Regions from separate parts of the Glutamicibacter sp. genome, predicted to be linked through region 1. Evidence: riboswitches for the same ligand, from Rfam matches in the RefSeq annotation. Region 1 holds a riboswitch; each other region holds the start of a gene.

Region 1 (4,996 bases):
CTGAATTCCTTCGGAGGGAAAACCCCTGAAGAGGTCAGCTGCCCCAAGGACGCCTGCGTTCCGAGCTTGTCCTGCACCGAAGCGGCAATTTCCTTTTCCACCGCATGCTGCCGGGGGCCCTTGCTCGAGTACTCCCAGGAATAGCGCACGGTCAGCGGAGTTTGGATGCTTTCCAAGGACAGCTTGAGGCTAGGTCGCGCTGGAACAGGGATGAGGTAGCTGTCATCTTCACTCTTCAAAGGTGCCATCACGCGCAACCGGTCCAGGTGCTGCCGCTCGAAAAGCTCAACGCCTTCATGCGGGATGGCTTGGGCACCGGATTCAATAAAGGCCGCCAGTTCCTTGGTGACCGGTTCAGCGAACTGGGCCAACCCGATTTCCTTGGTCTTCGGCAGGGGGCTGGAAGCATAGGCCAGCAAGGTCGGCGGGGTGCCTATCGGCAAGAGGTAGATGTGCTCTTCGCTCGGTCCGCGCAGCTTCCCTTCCATGCTCAGGCCATGTTCACCGCGCCGCACATCCACGTGGGCCATGGCCGGTTGCTCGCTGAACTCCACCGGAACCTTGGCCGAGGAACCGCCGTTGACGATCTGCACTCCTGCTTCACGCAGGGCTTCGAATGCATCCAGCAGGTCCTGGCCTGGCAGATCCATCAGGGAGATCCAGTCCTTGGGGTCCCACGAATGGCGGTAGCTATCTTGTTCAACATGTTCACGCAGCCGGTCCAGTTCAACGATCGCTCGACGCTGCTTCTTTGAGAAGCGCGTATCAAAGGCAACATTGCGCCAGCTGACCCCGGTCTGGATCCAGGGGCTCTTGGTGCCTCGGCGGGCCGGACGCGCCTGCAAGGTCAGCGCGTCCTCGCCGCCGTAGCGGGGTTCGCTGACCACCTTGAGGATCAGTCCCAGCGGTTCCTCGGCGGCCAGCGGCTCATCGGAAATAACTGGAAGGAGACGGTCAAGGGTACGTTCCCACTGCGGCTTGCTATTGCGTTTCCATGCGTAAGGATCCACCCCGGAGTCTGAGACGAAGAAGCCCTGGTCTTCTTCGGTGGTGACCTCAATGAGCAAGGCAGCGACATCTTCACAGGACTGGGCGCCCGGATGCTTGCTGCAGAAGCTGGTGAAGCTGATATTGCCGCGGTTGATTTCCAGCTCGACCATCACCGATTCGCGCAGCACCATTGCGGAAATGCGGGAATATCCCGGCTTCATGTCCCGGTGGACGATCTCCACTTTTCCGGAATCGCACAGGAACTGGCCCAGGTTGTATTCGGATTCGGTCACCAAAGTCTGGGCCGCAGAAAGTGTCAGCTGGAATTCCATACTCGCCGTTCATTGATCGTGCAGTGGGCGCCCGAGAGCTAGATTCCATCTTAGCGATCCCGCAGGCAAGATGCCCGGTGACGAAAAGTTACCTCTGCCCTTTACGCGCTGGCCCCGCAACCGATAGAAATGAACCACTGAATCACGAGTTCCACTCTTTGAGCCCTGGCTGAGTGGACGGCAACCCTCCTGCGTCATGGTGCGGGGTGCCCCAGGTGAAGATTCGACGCATCTTGAGCGCCAAGGTGCGTAAGCGATGGCGCCCCTTGCGCCAGAAAGGGGATCAATTCCTCATGTCTAATGCAGCATCAACCCTGACCGTATCCGAAAACCGCGCACAACGCCTGCAAGAAGCCGGCCAAGGGTGGGGCGAACGAATTTCGGCTGCCCCGCAAAACGCCAAATTGACCTTCACCGTCGAGGGCGAGGGCTTCGATTCGGTAGCGAGCAACATTGTCTCGGGCAAGCACACTTTCCAGGTCGACGAGCCAGCGGCCCTGGGCGGCAACGACGTGGCCGCAAGCCCCGTGGAATACGCCCTCGGCGCGCTCATCTCCTGCCAGGTTGTGGTCTACCGCTTGTACGCGCAGAACCTCGGCATCCAGGTGGACGAGGTGAAGATCCAGGCCAATGGCCACCTCGATGTCCGCGGCCTCTTCGGCATCGACAAGTCCATCCGCCCGGGCTTCTCGTCGGTGGATCTGGACGTTCAGATTGCCGGCCCGGAATCGGCCGAACGCTATGAAGAACTGCGTCAGGCAGTGGACGCCCATTGCCCGGTGCTGGATCTGTTCGCCAATCCGGTACCGGTGACCACCGCGGTGAGCATCGCCGAGGCCAGCTAGGCTCCGCAAACGATGCATCTGCACCGGGGCCTGCCCTCAGCCCCCGGTGCAGGTGCCATAGCCTCCACCGACAAAGTCGAAGGCGATTTCCCAATCGTAGGAAACTTCCGGTGAACTCCAACCGCCCGGACCCAGTGCCTGGACGCTGATGCTGCCCTGGTAGTTAGCGTTCCAGCCTCCGTTGACGCCCCAGACGGCAGCGGTGGCGGAAGCCGGCAGCTCAACGGTGGTGTTCGCTGGCAGGAATTCATAGCCTTCCGAGGTAGTCCCGGACTGCCATTCGGCCGGCACCACGCCATCCACGTGGACGGTGACCAGATAACCGGTTGCCTCCAGGCCCGAATCTGCCGGAGCCAGCCGCAACAGGTTCGGTGCCGAATTCCGTCCTTGGCAAGTGGTCTCCGGGCTTTGAACGCTCCCGGCAGTGGCCGAGAAGTCCCCCGTTTCCTGGGACACCCAGGCCGCATCGGTCAGCCGAGGCCCGGCCAATTCTCCGCTGCCGCCACCGAGCGTGGCCGCGCCGAAGCCAAGTGCCGCGCAGCCCAGCATCGCCAAGGCCAGACACTGCCCGCGCGTTGCCCTTCCTCCGCCCTTCATCACTGATGCTCCCTTGTTCCCGTTTCCCTGGACTTTGCAGTTTTCCCGGCCCTGCTCGCCAGCAGCAGCAATCCGGCGAGCACCACGCCCGCCCCGCCTAGTAGCAGTGGCCAATTGCCGAATCCGGTGCCGGCCAGTCCAGGGGCCGGAACCGTCGAAGGCTTATCCCGGTCCACGTTTCCGCCTGGGCTGATCTCCACGCGTTCTTCGCTCCCCTGGATTTCCAGTTCCAGAGTTCCGCGAGCGGCCTGCGCCGCTGCGGGCGATCCGGCGCGCAATTGGACCCGGAAGCGCAACCACTGCCGGGCAGTTCCTCGCTGGCCTCCCAAGGAGTAGTCCTGTCCTTCCGCCGGAGCCGAAAGCCGCAGCAACTGCCGGCAAGCACCCTGCTCAGGCCTATCGCATTGCACTGCATCGATATCCAGATAGCTGGACAGCTCCCCGGTAGCCCGCAGCGTCCGTTCCGCACTGGTACCGGCCGGGAGGCTGATGCCCACCAGCCACTGCGCCGAATCTGCCGGGGCCAGATGCATCGGGTCACCCTGGATCGTGGATACCACGGCAATCTGCCTTGCTTCGGAGGCATCGGCCGCCGCGGGCGCCAGGACCACAGCCAGCAGTGCGGCAACCCCGGCCAGCACGCACGCTGTCCGGCCGGGTCTCATCCGTCTTCCCTCGAAACGCTGCGCGGCCACAGGCCCCACACGACGAATCCTGCCGCTACCGCTCCGAGCGGGGCCAGGACCTTGGGCGTGCCCAGCGACGAGACCGCTCCGGCAATGCCGGGTACGGAGAACAGCAGCTTCCCGGCCTCGGCAACGGTGTAGGGTGCCGGGTCCTCCAGCTCGTTCGCATCGCCTTTGAGCACCAGCTCGCGCTGCTGCGCATCCGGCGCGGCGCCGATGCCCACGATGCGGTGGGTGACCGGCAGCTGCCCGGCTCCGCGTTCCACGGTTACCACATCCCCGATCGACAGGTCCTTGGCATCTGTCATCCGGACCAGTGCCGCCGAGCCCACGGGGATCCCCGGTTCCATGGATCCTGAGCTGAAGAGCATCACCCGGAAGCCGAAGAAGGCTCCGAGAATTGCCAGGATGACGCAAGCGGCCCCGGTGAGCGAGGCGATCCACAACAGCACCTCTCCTGCCAGGTGCGCTGCCTTGCCCACTGTGCCCCGGCCTGCGCGCGGTGCGATCGGTTCAATTGCTGCGATACCCATTTCGTCTCCTGCTTTCGGCTAGTTCTGGATGATGTCAAGCGACAGTTCCAGCTGTGCATTTCTGCCTTGGAATGCCTGGCCCTGATCCCCGTCCCCGGGCTGGGCCACGCGCAGTTCCAGGCAAATGCCTGTTCCGGATGCGTTGACGGGGAACCCCTCCGGATCAGCCAAGTGCGCGCCCACCGGCAGGTAGGACTGCTCGCTCCCGGCCAGGTAGCTGGCCGAGGTGCCGAAATCTGCGGCGCTGCACTGGGTGCTGGATGCAGTGCGCAGCGCCGCCCGGTATTCCAGGGCCGCAGCCAGCGCGCCACTGCCGGCCACCGAGCGCAGATATCCGGTCCCGGATCTGGATTCCGTGCTGGCGGTGCGCAAGTTGATCCAGGTGTATTTCGAGTCGCCTGCGGCCGGGGCCTGGCGGGTGCCGCCCGGAGCCCAGCCGCTGGTTTCGATCGGCAGCGGCGCTGGCGTGCCGGCCGGGTGGTGCGCCCAGCGGCCAGAACCGGCCTGGGATTGGGTTTCGAAGCTGCCGGCGCTGAAGGAGGAGGTGGCTGTTTCGGGTTCCTGCCATGCGGCCACCGTCCATGCACTAGCCATCCCCAGGGCCAGTGCTCCGGCCAGCGCCGCGAGCACCTGCCCGGAACGGAACAACTTGGCTGTGCACGCAGTGGACATCAGGACAGCGATTCTCCCGAGGTACCGGTCAGGTTCCAGGTCGCGGTGGCGGTCTCGTTCTGCGCGAGACCGTCATCCGCGGCAACGGTCACCTTCAGGTAGACCACCGTATCCAGCGCGTCGAGGGTGAACATGTTCTCGTGAGTGGTCCCGCCGTCCAGCGCTTCGCCGCTGACCAGCGGGGCACCGACCGTTTCCGTTCCGGCGATGTCCGAAACGCGCTGGATCGTGTAGCTCAGGTTGTCAGCGGCCGAGCCCGAGGATTCGACGTATCCGGAGACCGCGGCCTGGTAGTCGGAGCCCGGCGCCAGTCGTAGCGCGTAGATGGCCGAGGTTTCATC
Region 2 (4,996 bases), on a different contig from region 1:
TTTTCAGTCGGCATCCCCCTGTTCGCCATACTCTTTATCGCAGGTGTCGGATTCATCATCTTCGTAGTTGTGCGCAACCACCGCAAAGCCAAGAGCGCCGGTTTTGATCCGCTGACCCTGGAAACCGATCTGATGGCAAGGGCCGCTAATTCAGCTATGCTGGCGCCGAAAAAATCCCTTGAAGATAAGCTTTCCGAACTCGATTCCCTGCACTCGCGCGGAATCATTACCCGCGACGAGTTCTTGCAGGCGCGCCGGGATGCATTGAGCGAGTAGAACGGCATCTCATAGAATCATCCTCGGGAATGATTGACTAGAAGTTACCCTTTGGTAACAATAGATTCGTGCCAAACGATTTTGCTTCTGAACCATCAACTCCCGCCAATGCCCCACTGCATCCGTGGCGCCGCTATGTCGCCATCGGGGACTCGTTCACCGAGGGCATCGGCGATCCCGACCCGTCGAGCACCGGACGGCACCTTGGCTGGGCCGACCGCTTGGCCCATGAGCTCAGCCGCACCGTCCCGGACTTCTCGTACGCCAATCTCGCCATTCGCGGCCGGCTAATTGGCCAGATCGTTTCCGAACAGCTCGATCCCTGCATTGATCTGAAGCCGGACCTGATCTCGCTCTGCGCCGGCGGCAACGATGTCCTGCGACCGGGCGGCGATCCAGACAAGATTGCAGATATCCTCGACAATGCGGTAGCTAAGCTCACCGCTACCGGAGCCACGCTCCTGCTCTTCACCGGGCCCGATATCCGCGATACCCCGGTTTTGGGAAGCATCCGAGGCAAGGTGGCGATCTACAACGAAAACGTACGCACCGTAGCCGCCCGCCATGACGCCATCGTTGCGGACATGTGGGCCTTGCAGGAGCTCCACCAATCCCAGATGTGGGCACCGGACCGCCTGCACTTCTCCCCCGTCGGCCACCAGCGCATTGCCGCCATGGCACTGGACTCGCTGAACGTTCCGCATCCGCTGGATACCGAAATCGTTCCGGTCGTGGATGAACGCAGCTGGCGAGAAGCCCGCAAGGAGGATCTGCAGTGGGCGCGCGAGCATCTTGCACCCTGGGTATTGCGCCGCTTGCGCCACCAGTCCTCCGGCGACGGCATCACTCCGAAACGCCCTTCGGCTACGCCGTTTGCGGATACCAAGCCAAACGACTCGCTCGGCGCCGGCGACAGCGCCAAGTAAGCAAGAAAAGCCTGAAGCAGTTCCACCGATTACTGGCGGAACTGCTTCAGGCTTTAAATCCTTGCCAACCCTGTTCCGGGGCTCAGTCCCCGAACACCAAGGTCCGAAGCACGCCATCGAGCTGCTTGGCGTCGGTCAGGAATCCATCGTGGCCAATCGGCGAATCAATGTAGTGCACCGGTTTTGGCTTGGCCAGCGACGAGGCCAGCTTCACCGACTGCTCAGGGAAGTACAAGCGGTCAGTGGTTACCGCGGCAACCACCACGTTGACCTTCGCCAGGCGCGCCAAGGCGGCTTCCAGGGATTCATGGCCGCGAGCCACGTCGTGGCTCATCAGCGCCTCGGTGAGCACCAGGTAGCTGTTGGCATCAAAGCGATTCACCAACTTGCTGGCCTGATGATCCAGATAGCTTTCCACCTGGTACCGCCCGCGCGGCCCGTCGAGCTGACGCGTTGGGTTCTCGCCATCCTGCGGATTGCGCGAGAAACGGGTCTCAAGCTCGGCTTCGGAACGATAGGTGATGTGGGCCAGGCGGCGAGCCAAGCCGAGACCGGCGTCCGGGCGCGCATCGTTAGCGTAGTAATCGCCATTGCAGAAGTGCGGATCCAAGCGGATGGATTGGGTCTGCACCTGTGCAAAGGCGATTTGCTCGGCAGTCGCCTGCGCGCTCGAAGCCATCACTACAAGGTTCTTGACCTGGTCGGGGAACTCGACGGCGTATTCCAGCGCGCGAGCGCCGCCCATCGAACCGCCAATGACCGCATGCCAAGAATCAATTCCCAATTTCTTGGCCAGTCGCGCTTCAAGGCGCACCGAGTCCTTGATGGTGACAAAAGGGAAGCTCGAACCATAGGGCAGGCCCTGGTCGTCCAAGGACGAGGGGCCGGTGGATCCATTGCAACCACCCACCATGTTGATGGACACGACAAAGTACTCATTGGTGTCAACCGTGGCGCCGGGGCCAACAAATTCTTCCCACCAGCCGGCGCTTTGCGAATCGCCTTGCGCAACGTGGGCGTCACCGGTGAGCGCATGCATCACCAGCACCGCGTTGGAGCCATCAGCTGCCAGCGTCCCCCATGTTTCATAGGCCAGCACCACGTCTGGAAGGAATCCGCCAAATTCAAAGCGGTGCTCCCCCACGGAACTACGACGCAAAATGCCGTCTTGCCCGCCGGCGAGCTCTTCGGCGCGCAGAGTATCTTCGGTAGTCACAATGGATGCCATGCCTAGAGGGTTTCCTGCAGTTCCTTGTTCCCAAGGGCACCAACAGCTTGGAAGCCCAGTTCCAGATCGGCCAGAATGTCCTTGATGTTCTCCAGTCCGACGCTCAGCCGCACCAGTCCCGGGCTCACGCCGGCCGCAACCTGCTCCGCTTCGGAGAGCTGGGCGTGGGTGGTGGAGGCCGGGTGGATGACCAGCGAGCGCACGTCGCCAATGTTCGCGACATTGGAGTGCAATACCAGTGCGTCCACGAAGGCCTGGCCGGCTTCCGAGCCGCCGGCCAGTTCGAAGGCGATGATCGAGCCAGCGCCCTGATCGCTGTACTTCTGCGCACGCTCATGCCAAGGCGAAGACTTCAGGCCTGCGTAAGCGACCTTCTGCACTTCCTCGCGGGCTTCGAGCCAGTTGGCAACTTCAACGGCATTCTGACCGTGGCGCTCAATGCGCAGCGACAAGGTTTCCAGACCCTGCGCGATCAAGAACGCGTTGAATGGCGCAACCGAGGAACCCAAATCGCGCAGCAACTGCACGCGGGCCTTGAGGATGTAGGCAAGATTGGCGCCTAGGATGCCGTTGACACCCAGGTCGCGGGCGAAGACCAGGCCGTTGTAGGACTCGTCCGGGGTGTTGAAGCCCGGGAAGCGTGCGGCGTCCTGGGCGAAGTCGAAGTTGCCCGAGTCCACGATGACACCGGCAATGGCATTGCCGTGGCCGCCAAGGAACTTGGTGGCCGAGTGGATCACGATATCCGCGCCCCACTCGATTGGGCGGATCAGGTACGGCGTGGCCAGGGTGTTGTCCACCAGCAGCGGCACACCGGCTTCGTGGGCGATCTCCGAAATGCCCTCGATATTCAGGACATCCTGTCGCGGGTTGGAGATGCTTTCGCCGAAGAAGGCCTTGGTGTTCGGGCGAACCGCGGCACGCCAATCGTCCAGGTTATCCGGGTCGGAGACGAAGCTGACCTCAATGCCCAGGCGCTTCAGCGTGTGCTTGAGCAGGTTCTGGGTTCCGCCATACAGGCTCGGGCTGGCAACCAGGTGGTCGCCGGCTTCCGCCAAGTTCAGGATGGCCAGGGTGGTGGCAGCCTGTCCCGAAGAGAGCAGCAGTGCGCCTACGCCGCCTTCCAGGTCAGCGATGCGGGTTTCCACCGCGTCGGTGGTGGGGTTGCCGATACGGGTGTAGATCGGTTCCAGTTCCTGCAGCGCGAAACGTGCAGCAGCGCTCTGGGCGCTTGGGAAGACGAAGGAAGTGGTTTGGAAAATCGGGAGAGCACGTGCTCCGGTAGTCGGATCCGGGGTCTGGCCGGAGTGGATCTGACGGGTTTCAAATGACCAGTTGTTGCTCATGGTTTCCTCCAAATAGCGTTTCATGACTATGGGGGTACGCCGCTGAAAAGACACCGACAGGAAGCACCGTATCGTGACGACTTCCAGGGGGTAACCCGCGCTTGTCCTTGATGCCTTGTGCATTCAAGGGCCAGGTCTTCACCCGGGGCACCCCACCGCGGTTGGAGGGTTGCCGCCCAGTAAGCCGGGGCTTGTTACTGGGACTCATGACCTGCTACCAGTTTGCCCGAAAACCGAAGATCTTTGCAACGCCAGGGCCGGACAGTGGACTCAATCGGTCATATTTCGCGAATACTGCAGGTTCATCGCAGAGTATTCGATAGCATCCGTCCACTTAGGCAACCCTAAGTAGAGACTCGCATCACATGTTGCCATGATGGGCACATGATGAGGCTAGATCACGTAAGTTATGCATGCGGCCCGGACGGGCTGTTGCCAACCGCTGAAAGAATCTCCGAGTCCTTGGGACTGGAATTCGTCAAGGGAGGCGTGCATCCACGATTCGGAACACGCAATGTCATCTTCCCGCTCAAGCACGGCCAGTACCTTGAGGTGGTTGAAGTCCTGAACCACCCGGCCAGCGACAAGGCGCCCTTCGGGCAGGCAGTTCGCGCCCGTTCGGAGCTCGGTGGCGGCTGGATGGGCTGGTGCGTCTCGGTGGAGGATCTGTCCAGTGCCGAAGATCGCTTGGGCCGCAAGTCAGTGCCGGGCAACCGAAAGTTCCCTGATGGCCGCGAACTGACCTGGCAGCAAATTGGCATCAAGGGCCTGATCGCCGATCCACAGTGCCCGTACCTGATTTCCTGGGATGAAGGATCCGAGGAGCTGCATCCTTCCAAGGCGCTGGAACCTGCCGGCGCCATCAGCCAGATCGCCATCGCCGGCTCGCGTGAACGGGTGCTGGATTGGCTGGGCCAACCGCAGAACGTCAATTTGGGCGCTGTCACCATGCAATATGAAGCGCCGAATGGCACTCCGGGCATCATGTCGGTAACCTTTGAAACCGAGTCCGGCACCGTGGTGCTGTAGGACGTTCTGGAGCGAATGCAAGTAGGCGGGGACAATGGCGTCCCCACCTACTTTCTTTTCGTTAAGACCGGTCCAAGCGTTTTCCCAGGACCACGACCTGCTGGTCTTCGAAACCCAGGCGTTCATAGAAGTCGATGACGGCAGAGTTTTCCCCGCGGACCATGAGCTGCACCTTGGGCACGCCACGATCC
Region 3 (4,996 bases), on a different contig from region 1:
TGTGCGAAGCGGTCGATCCCACTGGTTGCCCCCAATTTAGCAACCTCGATGTCATGCGCATCCAAGCTGTGAACTATAAGAGATGTTGCGCGGGTGAGCACGTCGGCTGCCGAAGACAGCGCAGAAATCGAGAAGACGAGCAATGGCGGATCAACGCTGATCGAAGCCACGGACGTTGCCGTGAGGGCAACTGGTCCGTCTCCGGCATCGGCGGTTATCAGGCTGACGCCACCCGGGTGCCCACGAAAGACTGCTTTGAAGTCTTCCGCGGGCAACGAGGGCGTCGCGGAATCCGACACTTTAGACGCGGGCACCAACAAGCTCCTCGCGCAGGATGCTAGCCCCTGCGCTGAGCGCGCTGAGCTTGGCCAGGGCTACCTCACGGCGGAATGGCGCCATGCCGCAGTTGGTGCTGGCGATCAGTTTGTCAGCATCGACAAATTCGAGCGCGTTGCGCAGAGTCTGCGCTACTTCGTTCGCAGTTTCCACAGAGTCATTGGCCACGTCGATAGCGCCGAGCATCACTCGCTTGCCGCGGACCAATTCGACGACCTCCAGCGGGACATTCGAATGGTGGGATTCCAAGGAAACGGTATCGATGGAAGAAGCCTGCAACAGCGGGAAGGACTTCTCGTAGTGGCGCCACTGGGTGCCGAGAGTGGCTTTCCAATCATTGTTCGCCTTGATGCCGTAGCCAAAGCAGATGTGGACCACGGTCTCGGCTTTAAGGCCCTGGCAGGCACGCTCCAAAGCTGCGATGCCCCAGTCGGCCACTTCATCGAAAAAGACGTTGAAGGCAGGCTCATCGAACTGGATGACATCCACCCCGGCGGCCTCAAGCTCGCGGGCTTCCTGATTCAGAATGGTCGCGAATTCCCAGGCCAGCTTCTCGCGGCTGCGGTAGTGCGCATCGTACAAGGTGTCGACCATGGTCATCGGGCCAGGAAGGGTCCACTTGATCTGCCTGTCGGTACAGGAACGCAAGAACTGCGCGTCCTGAACGAATACCGGCTTTTCACGTTCAACGGCACCGACGACGGTGGGGACACTGGCGTCGTAGCGGTTGCGGATGCGCACGGTCTCGCGCTTCTCGAAGTCGACACCGCTCAGGTGCTCGATGAATGTGGTGACAAAGTGCTGGCGCGACTGCTCGCCGTCGGAAATGATGTCGATGCCGCGCTGGGCCTGCTCGAGCACCGCTGCACGCATGGCGTCTTGCTGCCCTTCGCGCAATTGCTCGCCCTCAAGTTTCCAAGGGGACCATAGCTTTTCAGGTTCGGCGAGCCATGAAGGCTTGGGCAGGCTGCCGACAATTGACGTGGGGATAAGCGGGGAAGTCATAGGGGAATCTTTCTGGATCTTAGGCGACGGGTGTCGGGCAGGAAGCGGACCACTGATCGAGCAGTTGGCGATTTGGGATGATGAAATGCTCTTCGGTGAACTTGCCTTGGATCTTGCCCAATTGGGTTCTTTCTTCGCGGTCATAGTAGACGCGGGTGGGGGAGAAATCCTCGGCGCCAAGGCTCGGGTGGTACACAGCCGGAGCCGCCGAATTGGCGTTGTAGATCTCCGGGCGGTAGATCTTCTGGAAGGTCTCCATGGTGCTGATCAGGCTGATCAGCTGCAGATTGGTGTAATCATTGAGCAGGTCGCCACGGAAGTAGAAGGCCAGTGGCGCAACAGCACCCTGCGGCATGAAGTAGCGCACGCTCAAGCCCATTTTGCCGAAGTACGCGTCGGTCAATGAATTTTCATCCTGCTGGTATTCCAAGCCGAGCACTGGATGGCTGTTGCCGGTGCGGAAATAGGTCTTGGAAGTCGAGACGCTGATGCAGACCACCGGCAGCTGGGCAAAACGCTCACGGTATGCCTGTGAGTTCAAAAAATGCTGGAAGAGCTGTCCGTGGAGATCACCAAAATCTTCTGGAAGCACCGGAGCTCCGCTGTCATTGCACGAAGCTGGAAGCACCACGCTGAAGTCGTAATCGCGGACATAAGAAGAAAAATTATTGCCCACCATGCCTTGGGACCGAGTGTCGGTGAGTTTATCCACGATCGTGGTTTCAAGCACTTCTAAAAGAGGAAATTGCTGGTCGGTATTATCGGCAGAAAAATGCACATTTGCGGAAATGATTTCCAATTCAAGAGAATAGCGATCGCCCTGAGGATTGTCCCAGTGAGCCAAGGAATTGAACCGACGGTTGATCATTGTCAGGGCATTGCGCAGGTTCTCTTCGCGGCGCTCTCCGCGTGCCAAATTAGCGAAGTTTGTCGTGGTGCGCGAATTTGTCGAAGGGGAGTAATTCTCGTCGAATCTGGTGGTGCTAATGCTGAAATTTAATGCGTCTGCCATGATGGCCAATCTGTATTTGGGAGGCCTGGGCAGGCCGAGGGGAAGTCGATGCGTCAATCATGCAGGGAGATTCTTGATATCGGGTAACTCGATATAACTATGGATTGATATAGACTCTGGCTATGGTTCAGGGAACGAATGGTCTGACACTGCAGCAGCTTCGCTATTTTGTGGCGGTGGCCTCCGAGGGGTCCATCTCCGCGGCGGCCGACCTCATTTACGTCGCACAGCCCAGCATGTCCTCAGCGATGAAGGAGCTTGAATCGCGAGTGGGGCGCACCTTGCTGATGCGTTCGGCCAGGGGAGTGACGCTCACCGCCGAAGGCGCAGAATTCCTTGGCTACGCCCGGCAGGTGCTCGAGCAGGTGGAGCTTCTTGAACATCGCTATCTCGGTCGCCCCTCGGCCCGGCGGCTGCTGGGCGTCTCCACCCAGCACTACTCCTTTTCGGTGGATGCTTTTGTTCGGATGGTGCAGGCCAGCGGGGCCGAGGAATACCAGTTTTCGCTGCGCGAGACCCGCACCGAACAGATCATCGAGGACGTGCGCACGCTGCGCAGCGACATCGGGATCCTGTACCGCAACGACTTCAACCGGAAGGTCATCGACAAGCTGCTGCGCGAATCGCGGCTGGTCTTCCACCCGCTGTTCCTGGCCGATCCGCACATTTTCATCTCGCGCAGCAACCCGCTGGCCACCCGAACCCAGGTCACGCTCGAAGACCTCGAAGACCTGCCCCGGCTGACCTTCGACCAAGGCGCGAATAATTCCTTCTACTTCGCCGAGGAGGTGCTCTCCACGCGCTCCAGCCAGCGCGAAATCCAGGTCTCGGACCGCGCCACCATCTTCAACCTGATGATCGGCTTGGGCGGGTACACGATTTCCACCGGCATCATCAGCGACGAGCTGGACCCCTCCATCGTGGCTATCCCGCTGGCCATCGAGGAGCGCATCGAGATCGGGTGGATTGATCACGCCGCCATTCCGCTCACCGACCAGGCCCAGCGCTACCTGCAAGAAGTGCGAACGGTGGTCGCCAGCTTCGGGGTAGAAGTGCTCGGCTGAGCCGCCAGCGGCGTAACTCCCGGTCATCGAGCACCGGCACATCGTCACAAACTTCCAGCAAAACCTCTACATCACGCCGATTCATCTCAAAAGCTCGCGTCATAAAAGGGGTCCGGCCCCCGCGTCATCATGACAAGGCGACGACATATGAAGCGTAGCGGCCTTGTATGAAGCCGGCCGCCGGATACCGCTTGCACCGTTTGCGGCGGATAGCCAACCATGGAAGAACAACCCATCAAGAGCGGCTGAGAGATCTGGCTCGGAGACGCCGCAGCAACCATCGGGAAACCGAAAGGTGCTACCGCCAGGAACGATGGAGCAGTTCCGAACGCGTTTTCGCGTACTGTGCTTCGTGCCGCCGCACGATGCCAATCGGTGCACTCCCTCGCAGAGAATCGAGGAGGAGCCATGAGCCAGGAAACCGACGCGGTGCACGCAGGGTACCGCCCGAGCGGAGACTTCCGCCCGATGCTGCCGCCACTGCACAATTCCGCGGCCTACCAATTCGCATCGCACGCCGAAGCGGTGGAGAAGTTCGCGCTGCGCCAGGCCGGCTTCACCTACTCGCGCACCGGCAACCCCACCGTTGCGATTCTCGAACAGCGCGTGGCCGCACTGGAAGGCGGGGCCCACGCGGTGGCCACCGCCACCGGGCAGGCTGCCGTGGCCCTGTCCCTGCTGGCCCTGACCCAGGGACCCAAGCACATCGTGGCCTCCTCCTCGCTCTATGGCGGCACCGTGGACCTGTTCACCGACACCTTCGTGGACTTCGGCATCCGCATCAGCTTTGTCGACCAGGCCGATCCGTCCGCTTGGGCCGCTGCCATTGAGTCGGACACCCGGGCGTTCTTCCTGGAGTCGGTCTCCAACCCGCTGTGCACCGTGGCCGATCTGCCCGCCATCGCGGCCATCGCCCACGAGCACAACATCCCGGTGGTGGTCGACAACACCCTGGCCACCCCGCTGAATGTGCGCCCGCTGGAACTCGGTGCCGACATCGTGGTGCACTCGGCCACCAAGGGCCTGGCCGGACACGGCTCGGTGCTCGGTGGGGTCGTGGTGGACTCGGGGAAATTCGACTTCTCCGATGCCGCCCGCTGGCCACAGATCGCCGCCCCGCGGGTGCGTCTGAACAACACCTCGCTGCTTGAGCGCCACGGACCGGCCGCCTACGCAATGCTGGTGCGCTCCAAGTTCCTGCACGACCTGGGCCCGACCCTGGCCCCGGCCAGCGCCCAGGGAATCCTGGCCGGAATCGAAACCCTGCCGGTGCGCGCCGCCCACGTGCAGCGCAGCGTCACCAGGCTGATCGACGCGCTTGCCGAGTATCCGGGCATTGCCGCCATCCACCACCCTGCGCTGCCCGAGCACCCCAGCCACGAGCTGGCCCGGGCGCTGGCGCCGAAGGGCACCGGCTGCGTGCTGGCCATCGAGCTGGCCCACCCGTCGCTGGTTTCCCCGGTAATCGACGGGCTCAAGCTGATTTCACTGGCCGCGAATGTGGGGGACACCCGCACCATGGTCTCCCACCCGGCCACCATGACGCACTGCCGGCTCTCGGAGCAGCAGCTGGCCGCCG

Evidence for each region. A riboswitch is a leader RNA that binds a small molecule or an ion and turns the genes downstream of it on or off. The one in region 1 is predicted to bind S-adenosylmethionine.
Region 2: another riboswitch for S-adenosylmethionine. It lies ahead of ACRDT3_RS03015 (bifunctional o-acetylhomoserine/o-acetylserine sulfhydrylase); the one in region 1 lies ahead of ACRDT3_RS15000 (OsmC family protein).
Region 3: another riboswitch for S-adenosylmethionine. It lies ahead of ACRDT3_RS09410 (O-acetylhomoserine aminocarboxypropyltransferase/cysteine synthase family protein); the one in region 1 lies ahead of ACRDT3_RS15000 (OsmC family protein).

What each region holds. Positions count from the first base shown of each region.
Region 1 is NZ_JBOGEG010000030.1:12,598-17,593, reverse strand. Features, by position in the region: gene ACRDT3_RS15005 (DEAD/DEAH box helicase) at 1-1,322, opposite strand, end outside; SAM riboswitch class IV at 1,463-1,584, shown strand; gene ACRDT3_RS15000 (OsmC family protein) at 1,616-2,167, shown strand; gene ACRDT3_RS14995 (hypothetical protein) at 2,204-2,764, opposite strand; gene ACRDT3_RS14990 (hypothetical protein) at 2,764-3,429, opposite strand; gene ACRDT3_RS14985 (signal peptidase I) at 3,426-3,983, opposite strand; gene ACRDT3_RS14980 (hypothetical protein) at 4,002-4,655, opposite strand; gene ACRDT3_RS14975 (SipW-dependent-type signal peptide-containing protein) at 4,655-4,996, opposite strand, start outside.
Region 2 is NZ_JBOGEG010000002.1:200,358-205,353, reverse strand. Features, by position in the region: gene ACRDT3_RS03030 (SHOCT domain-containing protein) at 1-276, shown strand, start outside; gene ACRDT3_RS03025 (SGNH/GDSL hydrolase family protein) at 345-1,202, shown strand; gene metX (homoserine O-acetyltransferase MetX) at 1,285-2,430, opposite strand; gene ACRDT3_RS03015 (bifunctional o-acetylhomoserine/o-acetylserine sulfhydrylase) at 2,433-3,776, opposite strand; SAM riboswitch class IV at 3,869-3,988, opposite strand; gene ACRDT3_RS03010 (VOC family protein) at 4,161-4,805, shown strand; gene ACRDT3_RS03005 (GNAT family acetyltransferase) at 4,867-4,996, opposite strand, start outside.
Region 3 is NZ_JBOGEG010000012.1:46,802-51,797, forward strand. Features, by position in the region: gene ACRDT3_RS09390 (flavin reductase family protein) at 1-320, opposite strand, end outside; gene ACRDT3_RS09395 (methionine synthase) at 301-1,341, opposite strand; gene ACRDT3_RS09400 (DUF1852 domain-containing protein) at 1,361-2,353, opposite strand; gene ACRDT3_RS09405 (LysR family transcriptional regulator) at 2,476-3,417, shown strand; SAM riboswitch class I at 3,647-3,737, shown strand; gene ACRDT3_RS09410 (O-acetylhomoserine aminocarboxypropyltransferase/cysteine synthase family protein) at 3,826-4,996, shown strand, end outside.